Regions from separate parts of the Streptomyces sp. S186 genome, predicted to be linked through region 2. Evidence: riboswitches for the same ligand, from Rfam matches in the RefSeq annotation. Region 2 holds a riboswitch; the other holds the start of a gene.
What was found. Region 2 has a riboswitch for S-adenosylmethionine ahead of ACRAS8_RS26015 (aminotransferase class V-fold PLP-dependent enzyme). Riboswitches for the same ligand answer to the same signal wherever they lie in the genome.

Region 1 (7,610 bases), 2.6 Mb from region 2:
CTCACCCACCTCGCCGTCCTCGGCCACTACGGCGCCGAACGCTGGGACGCCGCGACCGGCGCCCTGCACGCCCCCGCCCCGCACCCCGGCATTGCCGCCGTACAGGCCGAACTCCCCGGCGTACTGGACCGCTCCGGCGTCTGGCACGGCACCTGGGTCGAGACCGCCGTCGAGCGCAAGGGCGGCCGCGCCATCGCCGTCCACACCCGCCGCGCCGCCGACCCCCAGCGCGCCTTCGAGCAGCTGCGGGAACCGCTCACCGCGCTCGCCGAACGCCACGGCCTGATCGTCGAACCGGGCCGGCTGGTGCTGGAGCTGCGCCCGCCCGGCATGGACAAGGGTGTCGCGCTCGCCGAGTGGGTCGAGGAGACCGGCGCCGCCGCCGTTCTCTACGCCGGCGACGACCTCGGCGACCTCGCCGCCTTCGCCGCCGTCGAGCGGCTGCGCTCCGACGGGACCGGCGGCGTCCTGGTGTGCAGCGGCAGCAGCGAGGTCGCCGAGCTGGCCGACCGTGCCGACCTGGTCGTCGACGGGCCGAAGGGCGTGGTGGCCCTGCTCGACGCCCTCGCCGACCGCATCGAGAACCCGCCGCGGGAGGCGCGGGGCGCCGAGGGAGCCGACGAGGGGGCCGGCGAGGAGGGTTCGGCTACTCCTTGAGGCCCAGGGAGGACAGCGCCGTCGTCCAGTCGTGCGCGATGGCCTGCTGCGCCTTGCCCAGATCGGCCTTGCCGGAGCAGATGGCGGCCTTGAGCTTGTTCTCCACGCCGTCCTTGGGGTTGTTGGGCCCGGCGCCGGGCTTGTGCCCGGGGGACGGCGGCTCGACCCAGAGGTTGCGCGGGTCGTTCGGGTCGCCGCCCAGCTGGAGGCTGATGAGGTGGTCGTACTCGGCGTCGTGCAACGGGCCCGTATAGCCGTAGGACTTGGCGTTGGCGGTCTTCTCGCGGCTGGTGATGTTCACCGGCGGCCGGATGCCCTTGGTGTAGCCGCTCTGGCAGATCGTGGTCTTCAGCGTCTGCGGGGTGACCTTGGGGTTGGTGGCCCCGGGGGTGCACTTGGGGTCGGGCAGCGGCTGCTTGTCGGCGGTGTACTGGAAGTGGCAGGAGCCGGGGGCGGGTTGGCGCTGCACCGTGTACGCCGACTGCGGTCCGGGGCCGACGGGTATGGACCCGGACCCGGACGGCGGGGAGACGGACGAGGACGCCGCCCCGGACGCCGACGGGCTGCCCTTCGCGTCGGTGCCGCCCTTGCCGGACGAACATCCGGCGACCGTGGCCGCCAGGAGGGTGGCGGCCGCAACCGCGGCCCACCGTGCGGAAGGTGACCGTCTTGCGGAGTGTGACCGCCTTGCGGAATGGGACCGTGCGCTGATTGACATGCACAAGAAATACCCCGTTCCAGCGCGCCACAGCCATGCCGCGGGCGCGCGCCGCGGCATCCGGGGGCGGACAACGGGGAGCGCGCCGGCCCTCCCTACCGCCCCCGCCGGAACCGTTCGCCGACCTCGCCCTGGTCGGTCTCCCACCACGGCCGCATCAACTCCGGCGCCGGAACGGCCGCTTCGCCCGTCGTCGCGCCCGTCGTCGCGCCCGATGTCGCGGGCGCCACCGCCGCGGACGCGGCCACCGCCAGCTCCCGGTCCAGCCGGGCGTCCAGCGCCCGCGTCCGCCGCCGCTCCTCGCGCACCCACTCCGCGAACACTGCGATCAGGAACGGCAGTCCGACCAGCTCGGCGATGGTCAGCATCAGCCCGCCGCCGATCATCTGGTCCTGCTGCGGGCTCGGATCCCACGGCCGGTGCTGCGACGCGTACCAGCCGCCCGCGATCAGCGTGCCGCTGGTCATCACCACCACCCCGGGCACCGCGTCCACCAGCCCGTCCACCAGCACCAGCAGCGCCCGCACCGGATGGCTGCACCACGACGGCAGCAACTCCTCCCGGGTGAGCACCGGCAGCACGAACAGGCTTCCGGTGACGAGCAGTTGCAGATACATCAGCTCGTGCAGCGGACCGTGCCGCAGCGCCGTCGGAAAGTACGGCGTGAAGTAGATCGCCAGCTCGGAGGAGAGCACCAGAACCGTGCTGACCAGGGGGAACGTCAGGAAACGGACGAGCCGGCCGGAGATCGCCGCGCGCAGCCGGCGGGCCGTCCGCCCCTCCTGCGGCAGCGCCCGCAGCGCCAGCGACAGCGGATCGCCCAGCGCCAGCCCCAGCGGCGCCACCAGATCCAGCACGATGTTCTGCACCGCCGCCGGCCAGAACAGCTCATGGTCGTAGACCGCCAGCCCCGACATGGTCGCCACCGCGACCGCACCCAGCCCCAGCCCCGCGAACGCCACCACACGGGCCACCGGCCAGCGCTCCCCGCGCCCGCACACGGGCCACCGGAGCCAGCGCCGCCAGCTGCCCAGCGCCCGCGTCAGCACCAGCCGCGGACGATCGTCTTCCGCGCCGTCCCGTCGGCCTGCCCGCCGATCTGCTCCCGCAGCGCCGCCATCCGCTCCTCGACGTCCGGCCGCCGCGACCGCTCCCGCAGGAACTCCGCGTCCGCCCCCAGCCCGTGGACCCCGATCCGGGTCCGGTGCGCCGCCCGGTCCGACGGCACCACGGCCACGCTGGGCGGCTCGTGCCGCGGCCAGTGCGTGGTGTAGTCCGGCCCCAGCGTCCGCGCGCAGCACGCCGTGAACGCCCGCGCCCACCGCTCGGTCAGGAAGTTCGCCCGGTCGGCGCCCAGGATGCCCAGCAGCAGCTGCCGCCCGACGTCGTCCGGTAGCATCGCGAAGTACTCCGGCGGCGCCCACGGGGTGTGCGAGAAGTGCGCGATCCGGACGTCCGGCCGCAGCCCGCGCAGCAGCCCCGGCACCAGCGCCAGGTGGTAGTCCTGCACCAGCACCGCCGCCCCCGGGCCCGCGGCGTCCGCCAGCGCCGTCGCGAACGCCGCGTTGTACGCCTCGTACGCGGCCCACTGCCCCCGGAAATCCGCGTCGAACACCGGCTCCAGCGGCGTCTGGTACAGCATGTGGTGGACGAACCACAGCACCGAGTTGGCGACGCCGTTGTAGGCCGCGGCGTGCACATCCGCCGGAATGTCCAGCATCCGGACGCGCTGTCCACCGGTGTCCGCGACATCCAGCAGCCCCCCGGTCCGCCGCACCGCCTCCCGGTCACCGTCCCCCAGCGCGGAACATACCCACTCGGCATCTGCCCGCCCGTCGCCCGACCACCGCCCCTCATCGAGGCGCTCCGCGCCGCGTGTCGACTGCCCGATCGCCGAGAGGCCCGACACCAGCCCCCCGCCGCCCCGTTTGGCGGTCAGCTCACCGCCCGCCCCCAGGGCATACGAAACGGGCCCGCGGTTCGACGCGACGAGGACCTCGGCACCTGGCTGGACCGCACTGCGCTCGGAGACCATGTCGCGACATTAACCCGTCACCGATCCGTGCAAACGTACGTATCCCGGCCAGGTCCCGGCCGGGCCCTACGGACAACCCCTAGGCCGCCCGCCGCTCCGCGTATTCCGGGATTTCGGCCATCGGCGGCCGCTCCTCGGTGTCCACCTCCGTCGTCCGCGGCACGAATCCGCTCTCGCCCCGCTCGAACTGCGTCAGCCGGGGGCGGACCAAGTGGCCGCGTGCCAGCCGGAGTTGGGCGGTGCGGTAGATGGCGGCGGCCATCCGGCCGAGCGCCTGGCCGCCCTGGTGCCGGTGCCGGCGCACCCCCACGTCCACCTGGGCGAGGGCATCCAGTCCGACCGTGTGCAGGGAGTCCACCAGCAGCCCCAGCTCCACCCCGTAGCCCACCGGGAACGGCAGCCGCTCCAGCAGCGAGCGGCGCGCCGCGTACTCCCCGCCCAGCGGCTGCACGAACCCGGCCAGCTGCGGCCAGTGCAGATTGAGCAGCGGCCGGGCCACCAGCTCGGTGACGCGTCCGCCTTGCTCGCCTCCGGCAAGACGTCCGCCCTGCTCCGCCACCGGCGCCCGGCCCTCCCCGGTGTCCAGCGGCCCGGTGTCCAGCGGCCGGTCGTACATCGCCTTGACGAACTGGATCTCCGGATCGGTCAGCAGCGGCCCGACGATCCCCGAGACGAACGTGGCGGAGAACTCCCGCAGATCGGCGTCGACGAAGCAGATGATGTCGCCGCCGGTCACCAGCAGGGACCGCCACAGCACCTCACCCTTGCCGGGCAGCGCCGGGATCCGCGGCAGCACGCTGTCCCGGTGGACCACCCGGGCGCCGGCCGCCGCGGCGACCTCGGCCGTCCGGTCGGTCGACCCCGAGTCCAGCACCACCAGTTCGTCGACCAGCGGCACCTCCGGGGTCATCAGCTCGGCGCGGATCGCCGCGACGATCGTGCCGACCGTCGCCTCCTCGTCGAGCGCGGGCAGCACCACACTGACCGTCCGCCCCGTCTGGCGCTTGGCCTCCAGCAACTGCTCCAGGGGGCGGTCCGCGGCGGACCAGGAGCGTCCGGCCAGCCAGCGCTCCACTTCTTCCAGCACGTCTACGACTCTCCTCGGTGGGCCCCGAACGGAGGCCCGTTATGTGATCCATCTCGCGGACCGGACGACTATCTCAACGGCGAGCGCCTTCGGTTACAGTCTTGAACAACGTGCACGACCACCGCATGTCGGGGTCACCGCGCGACAAACGCCTGGGTCCGCCCAGCGCCATACCGCTCATCCAGAGGGGCAGAGGGACACGGCCCGTTGAAGCCCCGGCAACCCTCCAGCCGATCTCCGCAGCCGCAGCACGGCGCGCGCGAGGCTCCCGGCTAGGGAAGGTGCCAAATCCGTCTCACGGCGAGATGCGTCGTGAGGAAGATGAGGAGAAAGGGCCTCGCCTCCATGGCTGTGCAAGCAATCGAACCCACTTCCGCCGTAGCTCTCGGCCCCGCCGTCGCGCTCTCGTGTCGCGAGTGCGGACAGCGCTTTCCGCTCAGCCCGCTCTTCGCCTGCCAGGAGTGCTTCGGTCCGCTGGAGATCGCGTACCGTTGGACTGAACGGCAGTCACACCCCGTGGCTGAGGATCGCAACGGCCCTCTCGACGTCGCCTACGAACTTCCCAGCGGCGAGGAGCTGAAGCGCCGGATCGAGGCCGGCCCCGCCAACATCTGGCGCTACGCCCCGCTGCTGCCCGTCCCCGCCGACGTGGCCGACAAGCCCAACCTCAACCCCGGCTGGACCAAGCTCGTCCAGGCCGACCGGCTCGCCGCCGAGCTCGGCGTCACCGGCGGCCTGTACGTCAAGGACGACTCCGGCAACCCCACCCACTCCTTCAAGGACCGGGTCGTCGCGATCGCCGTCGAGGCCGCCCGCGCCTTCGGCTTCACCACCCTCTCCTGCTCCTCGACCGGCAACCTGGCGGGCGCGGTCGGCGCCGCGGCACGCCGCGCGGGCCTCAAGTCCTGCGTCTTCATCCCGCACGACCTGGAGCCCGGCAAGGTCGTGATGGCCGCGGTCTACGGCGGCGACCTCGTCGCCATCGACGGCAACTACGACGACGTCAACCGCTTCTGCTCCGAGCTCATCGGCGACCCGCTCGGCGAGGGCTGGGGCTTCGTCAACGTCAACCTCCGCCCCTACTACGGCGAGGGCTCCAAGACGCTGGCGTACGAGATCTGCGAGCAGCTGGGCTGGCGGCTGCCGGACCAGATCGTCATCCCGGTCGCCTCCGGCTCCCAGCTCACCAAGATCGACAAGGCGCTGAAGGAGCTGATCGCCCTCGGCCTCGTGGAGGACAAGCCGTACCGGATCTTCGGCGCCCAGGCCGAGGGCTGCTCGCCGGTCTCCGCGGCCTTCAAGGCCGGCCACGAGGTCGTCCGGCCGCAGAAGCCGGACACCATCGCCAAGTCCCTGGCGATCGGCAACCCCGCGGACGGCCCGTACGTGCTCGACATCGCGCGCCGCACCGGCGGTGCCGTCGAGGACGTCACCGACCCGCAGATCGTGGACGCGATCAGGCTGCTGGCCCGCACGGAGGGGATCTTCGCGGAGACCGCGGGCGGCGTGACCGTCGGCGTGACCAGAAAGCTCATCGAGAACGGCATCCTGGACCCGTCACTGACCACCGTGGTGCTGAACACCGGTGACGGCCTGAAGACCCTCGACGCCGTCGCCGCCGGGCCCACCGCCACGATCCGGCCGGACCTGGACGCGTTCCGCGCGGCCGGCCTGGCCGGCTGAGCCCGGCCCCGCCCGCCCCCCGACTCCCACTCCCGTAGCCCCGGAGGCATCCACCATGAGCGTCAAGGTCCGCATCCCCACCATCCTCCGCACGTACACCGGCGGCGAGGCCGAGGTCACCGCCGAGGGCGCGACCCTCTCCGAGGTGATCGCCGACCTGGAGAAGAACCACCAGGGCATCGCCGCCCGGGTGCTCGACGACGCCGGCAAGCTGCGCCGCTTCGTGAACGTCTACGTCAACGACGACGACGTCCGCTTCGAGCAGGGCCTGCAGACGCCGACCCCGGACGGGGCGGGCGTCTCCATCATCCCGGCGGTGGCAGGAGGCTGCTGACCCGCCCGAGGGCGCTCGACGCGGAACGGCACGATCGACACGGATCGCATTTGCGCCAACTCTTCCCTGCGCTGACTGGAATTGCCCCGTCCGACCTAAACGGACGGGGCAATTCCGTGTCGTGAAAGGGGATACCATTGGGGCGATTCCCCTCCGGTTATCTCCGCGTACATGCCGAACGCATATGAGATCGCGGTGACTTGTGCGCAAGTTGTGTGCGCGTTTTGTCGGTTGTGTGGCATATTCCCGGCCCGAATCGGGCTGCAATAACGCCATTTGAGCGTATACGGCCGTTTCCCCGGTGCCGGAATTCTCGTCCGATTGACCTGTTGCGCTGGGCATTGGTCCAGATACATTCAGCGGCGGTCGACGCGTTCCGGCGCACACCCCACGGGCCATTCCCGGGGGTGAGGTCTGACCCGGGTCCGCGAAGTGCGGTCCTGCGCAAGGGCCAGTAATAGGGGAGTTAGGCATGGCTCAGGGCACCGTCAAGTGGTTCAACGCGGAGAAGGGGTACGGCTTCATCGCGGTCGACGGTGGTGCGGATGTATTCGTCCACTACAGCGCGATCCAGATGGACGGTTACCGCACCCTTGAGGAGGGTCAGCGGGTCGAGTTCGAGATCTCGCAGGGCCAGAAGGGGCCACAGGCGGACATGGTCCGGGTCACCGCCTGAGGCGGCGGCCGACTGCATCGTCGGCGGAAGGCCCGCAACCCCGGTGAACGGGGCTGCGGGCCTTCTGTCGTGCCGGCGCGTTGTCGTGCGGTTGCGCTGTCGTCTGTTGTGCCGGGCGCCCGGCGGGGGCCGGCGTATCGGTCCGTGCCGCGCCAGGTGGGCGCGCGGCTTGTCTCCCGTGCGCCCTTCTCCCGTGATGACCGCCGCCCCGCACGCGGGCGCCCGCGGGTGTAGACGGGCGCGCATGGGGGAGGGGGCCTGCCTGTGTCCCGCTGCGTCCCGCTGTCAAAGGGGGCGCGTTGGGGTCGTTGGGGCCCGTTGGGACGCCTGCGCGCGGGCGTGCGCGGTGGAGGTGGAGGGGACCCATCGGTCCCGCATTCGACGTGGGGCCCGGCGCGCGGGGCGCGCATGAGTCGGCCA
Region 2 (7,610 bases):
GGTGTGATTCCGCTCGATGTGTGGAGCGGCTCGCCGCGGGCCCTGCTCACCCCGCTCACCGCGCTGTTCGTGCACGCCAACTGGCTGCATCTGCTCGGCAACGTGCTGTTTCTGTACGTTTTCGGCGGCATGCTCGAAACCCGGATGGGCCGGCTCCCGTTCACCGTCTTCTACCTGACCGCCGGCTACCTGGCGCTGCTGGGCTACGCGGCCGCACACGCCTCCTCGGCGCAGACGCTGGTCGGCGCCTCCGGTGCCGTCTCCGGCGTCCTCGGCGCCTTCCTCTTCCTCTTTCCGCGGGCCCGGGTCACCAGCCTCTTCCCGTTCCTGTTCTTCCTGCCGCTGCGGTTCCCGGCCTGGCTCGTCCTGCCGTTCTGGTTCTGCCTCCAGTGGCAGGCAGCCGACCACGACCCGGCCGGCCCCGGCGTCGCCTACCTCGCCCACGTCGTCGGCTTCGCCCTGGGCTTCCTCTACGCGTGGGCCCGCTACGGACGGCGGGATACTGTGGGTGCCACCAGGGACAACGGACCGTCGGCCGAGGGAGAGAGCCAGCCGTGATCACGTCGATCGTGCTGATCAAGACCAGCGTGGATCAGATCCCCGAGATCGCCGAGCGGATCGCCGCTCTGAACGGCGTCAGCGAGGTCTACTCCGTCACCGGCGCGTATGACCTCATCGCGATGGTGCGGGTCGCCAACCACGACGACCTCGCCGACGTCATCCCCGGCCGCATCAGCAAGGTGCCCGGCGTCGCGTCGACGGAGACGCATATTGCGTTCCGCACGTATTCGCAACATGACCTTGAGGCCGCGTTTTCCATCGGTCTCGACGCGTAACGCTGCGCTTGACCTTGCTTCCCACGTAGTCGGCTTTCCCGCCGTAGGGGTTCGCCTTTTTGCGCCTGGCGGCGCTTGCTTGTTGTCCGCTGCGCGGGGCTTTTGGGTGCGGTGCCGGGCCTCCGGGGCAGGGGTGTGCCGGACTGCTGTCGCTTTACGTCCGGCACACCCCTGCCCCGGAGGCCCGTCACCTCCCGTGGGTGGTCATGGAAACGGTGAGTGGGGGCGTGCGTGAGTGGTCCGTGCGGGTCGCTCATCAGTCGAGAATTGCCGGTCACCCATCAGTCCGGGGCCTGCACTAGCCCACCGGGCATGAGCCGCAACCGGCCTGTCATCTGACCCTCAACGGGAGGGGACGGGTCGGAGGGGCAGGGGGTGTGTCCGGACGTAAAGCGACAGCAGTCCGGACACACCCCCTGCCCCGGAGGCCCGGCACCGCGGTCGAACAGCCCCGCGCAGCGGACCCGCAATGCGCCGCAGGCGCAACAGGCAAGCGGCAAACCCCGGCGGAACGCCGGCTACGCAGGAACGCAACGCCCGTCCTCGACCCGGTAGTTCCAGCGGGCGCCCTCCGCAACGAGCTCCCCGACCGCACGCAGGAAGCGGTCAACATGCTCGTCGGGCGTGCCGGCGCCGAAGGAAACGCGGATCGCGTTGAGGGACCGCTCCCCCGGCGCGGCCTCCGGGGCGCCGCATTCGCCCTGGGTCTGGGGGGCGGAGCCCAGCAGCGTCCGGACGAGCGGGTGGGCGCAGAACAGGCCGTCGCGGACGCCGATGCCGTACTCCGCGGAGAGCGCGGCGGCGAAGTGCGAGCTGTTCCAGCCCTCGACGACGAAGGAGAGGACGCCGACGCGCGGGGCGTCGTCGCCGAAGAGGGAGAGGATCCGGACCTGCGGAACGTCGGCCAGGCCCGTCCGGACCCGGGCGATCAGCTCCCGCTCACGGGCGACCAGGGTGTCCCAACCGGCCTCCGTGAGCGCCTTGCAGGCCGAGGCGATGGCGTAGGCGCCGATGACGTTGGGCGATCCCGCTTCGTGCCGCGCGGCGCTCTCGTGCCACTCGACGTCCACCCCGCCGTCGGTCCGCCGGGCGACCTTCCGGCTGGCGCCGCCGCCGGCCAGGTACGGCTCGGCCGCCCGGAGCCAGTCGGCGCGGCCGGCCAACACCCCGGCGCCGAACGGCGCGTACAGCTTGTGGCCGGAGAAGGCGACCCAGTCGGCGTCCAGGTCCGCGAGGTCCACGGGGTGGTGCGGGGCGAGCTGGGCGGCGTCGAGGACGATCCGGGCGCCGTGGGCGTGGGCCGCGGCGGCCAGTTCGCGCACCGGCCACAGTTCGCCGGTGACGTTGGAGGCGCCGGTGACGCAGACCAGCGCCGGCCCGTAGGGCTCGCGGGCGGACAGCGCCTTCTCCAGGGTGTCGACCGCCTGCCGCGGGGTGCGCGGGGCGTCGAGGTAGGTCACCGTCAGATCCGCGCGGTGCTCCCAGGGCAGCAGCGAGGCGTGGTGCTCGGTCTCGAAGACGAACACCCGGGTGCCCTGCGGGAGCGCGGCGGCCAGCAGGTTCAGCGAGTCGGTGGTGGAGCGAGTGAACACCACCTGGTCGTCGGCGCGGCAGCCGAGGAAGTCGGCGACGGTCCGGCGGGCGTTCTCGAAGAGGTCGGTGGAGAGCTGGGAGAGGTAGCCGGCGCCGCGGTGGACGCTGCCGTAATACGGGGCGTAGGCGGCGACGTCGTCCCAGACGCGCTGGAGGGCGGGGGCGCTGGCGGCGTAGTCCAGCGCGGCGTAGACGGCCTCGCCGCCGGTCACCAGGGGGACGAGGACGTCCCGGCCCAGAACCGGCAGCGGGGCACAGACGGAGCGGTCGGCGGCAGCAGTGGAGACAGACATGGCGAACTCCCGTGAGAAGTAAGCGAGTTCGCTGCGACGGATCTCTCCGGTACGGCATCCGAAAACGTCAACGCACGGCGGACGCGGCGTCGCAGCGTGAAAGGGAAAGAAAGGTGTGAAAGGGGAAGAGAGGAGAGGTGTGGGGAACGGGCCGTCAGGCCCTACCGCATTCGCTTCATCACGGGGGAACTCCCTCGAGGACCAGGATCCCTGGCGAGGGATCCGCGCTTGCCGCAGACCTCGCTGCCTGCGGCCTGGTCATCACCCGGGGCACCCCGCCACGGAAGGAGGGTTGCCGGACAGCGGGCCGGGGCCTGTGTCGCTGTCACTCGTGACCTGGGCTGAATCATGCCACACGATCAAGGACACGCAAGCCCCGGTCCATATCCCGGACCGGGGCGTACGTCACGTCCGCCGGCGTCCCTCAGGCGTTGCTGGCCGCCACCCAGCGGTCCAGCGTCCGCCGGGCCGCGCCCGAGTCGATCGCCTCGGCGGCCTTGCGCAGGCCGTCCCTGATCCGGTCGGTCAGCGGGGCGGCGGAGGGCTCCAGCGCGGCCAGCGCGGCGGCCGCGTTCAGCAGCACCGCCTCCCGTACCGGGCCGGTCTCGCCGTCCAGCAGCCGCCGGGCCACCTCCGCGTTGTACGACGCGTCGCCGCCGCGCAGCGCCGCCACCGGGACCAGGCCGATGCCGATGTCCCGCGGGTCGAAGGGCTCCTCATGGACCGTACCGTCGCGGACGATCCACACCCTGGAGGTGGCGGTGGTGGTCAGCTCGTCCAGGCCGTCGTCGCCGCGGAAGACGAGCGCCGAGGAGCCGCGTTCGGCGAGGACGCCGGCGAGGATCGGGGCCATCCGGGCGTCGGCGACGCCGGTGGCCTGGGCGCGGACCCGGGCCGGGTTGGTCAGCGGGCCCAGGACGTTGAAGGTCGTCCGGATGCCCAGCTGGCCGCGGGCGGCCGCCACGTGCCGCAGCGCGGGGTGGAACTTGGCGGCGAAGCAGAAGGTGATGCCGGCCTCCGCCGCGACCTCCACCACCCGCCGCGGCGACAGGTCCAGGTTGATGCCCAGCTTCTCCAGGACGTCCGTGGCGCCGCTGGCCGAGGACGCGGCGCGGCTGCCGTGCTTGACGACCTTGGCGCCGGTGCCGGCGACCACGATGGCCGACATGGTGGAGATGTTGACGGTGTTCGCGCCGTCGCCGCCGGTGCCGACGATGTCGACGCTGGGGCCGGGGACGTCGATGAGGGTGGCGTGCGCGTACATCGTGCGGACCAGGCCGGAGATCTCCGCGACCGTCTCGCCCTTGGCGCGCAGCGCGACCGCGAAGCCGGCGATCTGCGCGTCGGTGGCCTCGCCGCGCATGATGCGGTCCATGACCCAGGCGGTGTCGTCGGCGGTGAGGTCACGGCCGTCGAGGAGGGCGTTGAGTACGGCCGGCCAGGAGCGGTCCGCCACGTTGCCGCCGCCTGCCGGGGTCACGACGTTCATGGTGCACGCTCCTGGTTCGTCTCCTGCCTGTGTCGTCACCCTATCGACCCCCGGGCATGCCGGAGGGCCCCGTCCTCTTCGTGGACGGGGCCCTCTGGGTGGCGTACTACCAGCGGTGCGCGTCGCCGCGCCCGCGGGGATCAGTGGTGGCCGTGGCCGCTGGTGATCTCCTTGTACTCCTCGACGGTCGGCTTGGGGATGACGTTGTCCTCGCCGTAGTAGCTCTTGGAGAGCTTGGCGCGCAGCTTCTGCGAGCGCTTGAACTTGCGCCGGACACCGTTCTCGTCGACCTCGGGACCGAGCTCGAACGGCTCGGGCTGCTCGTGCTGGGTGAGGACGTGCAGCTGCTCCTGGTTGAGCGGCTCGTGGACCTCGATGAACTCACCGTGCGGCAGGCGCTTGATGATGCCGGACTCGCGTCCGTGCAGCACCTTGTCCTTGTCGCGGCGCTGGAGACCCAGGCAGATCCGCTTGGTGACGACGAAGGCCAGCACCGGCCCGACGAAGAACGCGATCCGGACGAACCAGGTGATCGAGTTGATCGACAGGTGGAAGTGGGTGGCCCACAGGTCGTTGCCGCCACCGATCAGCATCACGAAGTAGGCGACGAGCCAGGCCACACCGAAGCCGGTGCGGTTGGGCACGTTGCGCGGGCGGTCCAGGATGTGGTGCTCGCGCTTGTCGCCGCGGACCCAGGACTCGATGAACGGGTAGACCGCGATGGCGACCAGGACCAGCGGGAAGACCAGGATCGGGATCAGCACGCCGAAGTTGACGGTGTGGCCCCAGAAGTTCCACTCCCAGCCCGGCATGACACGCACCAGGCCCTCGGCGAAGCCCATGTACCAGTCGGGCTGCGCACCGGTGGACACCTGGTCGGGACGGTACGGGCCGATGGCCCACACGGGGTTGATGCTGGCGACCGCGGCGATCACCGAGATCACACCGAAGACCAGGAAGAAGAAGCCTCCGGCCTTGGCCATGTAGACCGGCAGCAGCGGCATGCCGACCACGTTGTTGTTGGTCTTGCCGGCACCCGGGAACTGCGTGTGCTTGTGGTAGAAGACCAGGATCAGGTGCGCCACCAGCAGGCCCAGCATGATGCCCGGCAGCAGCAGCACGTGGACCGTGAAGAACCGCGGGATGATGTCGTGACCGGGGAACTCGCCGCCGAAGATGAACATCTGCAGGTACGAGCCGACCAGCGGCATCGCCAGGATGACGCCCTCGATGAAGCGGACGCCGGTGCCGGAGAGCAGGTCGTCCGGGAGCGAGTAGCCGGTGAAGCCGGTGAACATGCCCAGGACGAACAGCAGGAAGCCGAAGAGCCAGTTGACCTCACGCGGCTTGCGGAACGCGCCGGTGAAGAACACCCGCATCATGTGGACCATCATCGCGGCCAGGAAGACCAGCGCCGCCCAGTGGTGGATCTGCCGGATCAGCAGACCGCCGCGCACGTCGAAGCTGATGTTCAGCGTCGACTCGAACGCCTGGGTCATCTTGATCCCGTGCATCGGCACGTAGGACCCGTGGTAGGTGACCTCGGCCATGCTCGGGTGGAAGAACAGCGTCAGGTAGACACCGGTCAGGATGATGATGACGAAGCTGTAGAGCGCGACCTCGCCCAGCATGAAGGACCAGTGGTCCGGGAAGATCTTGCGCATGTTGGCCTTGGCCAGGCTGTAGATGCCCAGCCGGCCGTCGGCCCAGTCGGCGATCCGCTCACCCCGTGGCGCCTGGCCACGGCGCGCAGTGGTCGCGGTTGTCTCGTTACTCATCCGCGCTCCCAGAAGCTCGGGCCGACGGGCTCCGCGAAGTCGCTGACGGCCTCGAGGTAGCCGTCCTTCACCGTGATGTGCAGCTGCGGCAGGGCGTGTCCGGCCGGACCGAAGATGACCCGACCGCCGTCGGAAAGGTCGAAGGTCGACTGGTGGCAGGGGCAGAGCACGTGGTGCGTCTGCTGCTCGTACAGGCTGATCGGGCAACCCACGTGGGTGCAGATCTTCGAGTAGGCCACGATGCCCTCGTGCGACCAGGCGAGTTCCTGCTTGTCCTTGATGTTCTGCGGCTGGATCCGCACGAGCATCAGGGCGTCCTTGGCGATCTTGTTGGCGAAGTCCTCGTCGCTCTCCTCCAGGCCCTCGGGCTTGGCGAACGTGAGGGAGCCGACCGCGATGTCCTCGGGACGCAGCGGGAGGTTCGTCGACTGGTTGACCAGGCGGACGCCCTTCTTCCAGCCGGTGGTCCGCAGCTTCTTCTCGGGCAGCGGGCCGAGGTCGCGCAGCAGGACGACGCCGGAGAGCGGCACCAGGGCCAGCGCGCCGAACATCGTGTTGCGGATCAGCTTCCGCCGGCCGAACTGCGACTCCTTGGCGCCCTGCGCGAAGTCCGCCAGGACCTTGGCCTTGACCTCGGGGGTGGCCTCGATCGGGTGCCGCTCGTCGGCGACCTCCTCGTCCGACATCAGCGTGCGGGCCCAGTGGACCGCGCCGGCGCCGATGCAGAAGAGCGCCACGCCCAGCGTCAGACCGAGCGCGAAGTTCAGGCCGCTGATGTGGCCCAGCGGAAAGACGTAGACGATCTTGTCGATCGGAATGGCCACGTACGACGCGATGAACGCGACGGTGGCGAGCATGGAGACCAGGAAGAGCAGGGCGACGGTGCGCTCGGAGCGCTTGGCGGCCCGCTCGTCGATGTCCTGGATGCGGTGCTCGTGGGGCGGCAGCCCGGGGTCGGCGAAGGGGTTGTCCGCCTTCCCCACCGCGCCCTCGTGAGCCGTCTCCCGCTCACTGGGAAGGTTTTCTTCTGTCTCACTCATGACTTCTTGGCCTTCGTAGTCCGGGCTGCGACCCAGATGGCGACCGCGACACACGCACCCAGGCCGAAGATGTAACCGAAGAGACCTTCGGTCACCGGGCCCAGACCACCGAGTTCCATACCGCCGGGGCTCGCGGTCTTGTCGCCGTTGACGGCACCGAGGTACGCGACGATGTCCTTCTTGTTCTGCGGGCTCAGCGTGCCGTCACCGAAGGAGGGCATGTTCTGCGGGCCGGTCTGCATGGCCTCGTAGATGTGCTTCGGGTTCACGCCCTCAAGCGTCGGTGCGTACTTGCCGTTGGTGAGGGCGCCGCCCTTACCGGTGAAGTTGTGGCACTGGGCGCAGTTGGTGCGGAACAGCTCGCCGCCCTTGGCGACGTCGGCGCCGTCCGCGCTGTACTGCGACTTGTCGGGCACGGACGGGCCCGCGCCCAGCGACGCGACGTAGGCCGCGAGCTGGTCGATCTGGGCGTTGTTGTAGATGTTCCGCTTCCGCGGCACCTGGGCGCCGGGCTGCTGGGCCGGCATACGGCCGGTGCCCACCTGGAAGTCGACGGCGGCGGCGCCCACGCCGACCAGGCT

Region 1: another riboswitch for S-adenosylmethionine. It lies ahead of thrC (threonine synthase); the one in region 2 lies ahead of ACRAS8_RS26015 (aminotransferase class V-fold PLP-dependent enzyme).

Annotation. Positions count from the first base shown of each region.
Region 1 is NZ_CP193932.1:3,485,180-3,492,789, reverse strand. Features, by position in the region: gene otsB (trehalose-phosphatase) at 1-657, shown strand, start outside; gene ACRAS8_RS14590 (hypothetical protein) at 647-1,375, opposite strand; partial or broken gene ACRAS8_RS14585 (cytochrome c oxidase assembly protein) at 1,471-2,370, opposite strand; partial or broken gene ACRAS8_RS14580 (trehalose-6-phosphate synthase) at 2,430-3,410, opposite strand; gene ACRAS8_RS14575 (glucosyl-3-phosphoglycerate synthase) at 3,490-4,497, opposite strand; SAM riboswitch class I at 4,672-4,825, shown strand; gene thrC (threonine synthase) at 4,843-6,180, shown strand; gene ACRAS8_RS14565 (MoaD/ThiS family protein) at 6,236-6,514, shown strand; gene ACRAS8_RS14560 (cold-shock protein) at 6,987-7,190, shown strand.
Region 2 is NZ_CP193932.1:6,043,453-6,051,062, reverse strand. Features, by position in the region: gene ACRAS8_RS26025 (rhomboid family intramembrane serine protease) at 1-558, shown strand, start outside; gene ACRAS8_RS26020 (Lrp/AsnC family transcriptional regulator) at 555-836, shown strand; gene ACRAS8_RS26015 (aminotransferase class V-fold PLP-dependent enzyme) at 1,355-2,722, opposite strand; SAM riboswitch class IV at 2,942-3,059, opposite strand; gene trpD (anthranilate phosphoribosyltransferase) at 3,147-4,211, opposite strand; gene qcrB (cytochrome bc1 complex cytochrome b subunit) at 4,352-5,989, opposite strand; gene qcrA (cytochrome bc1 complex Rieske iron-sulfur subunit) at 5,986-7,029, opposite strand; gene qcrC (cytochrome bc1 complex diheme cytochrome c subunit) at 7,026-7,610, opposite strand, start outside.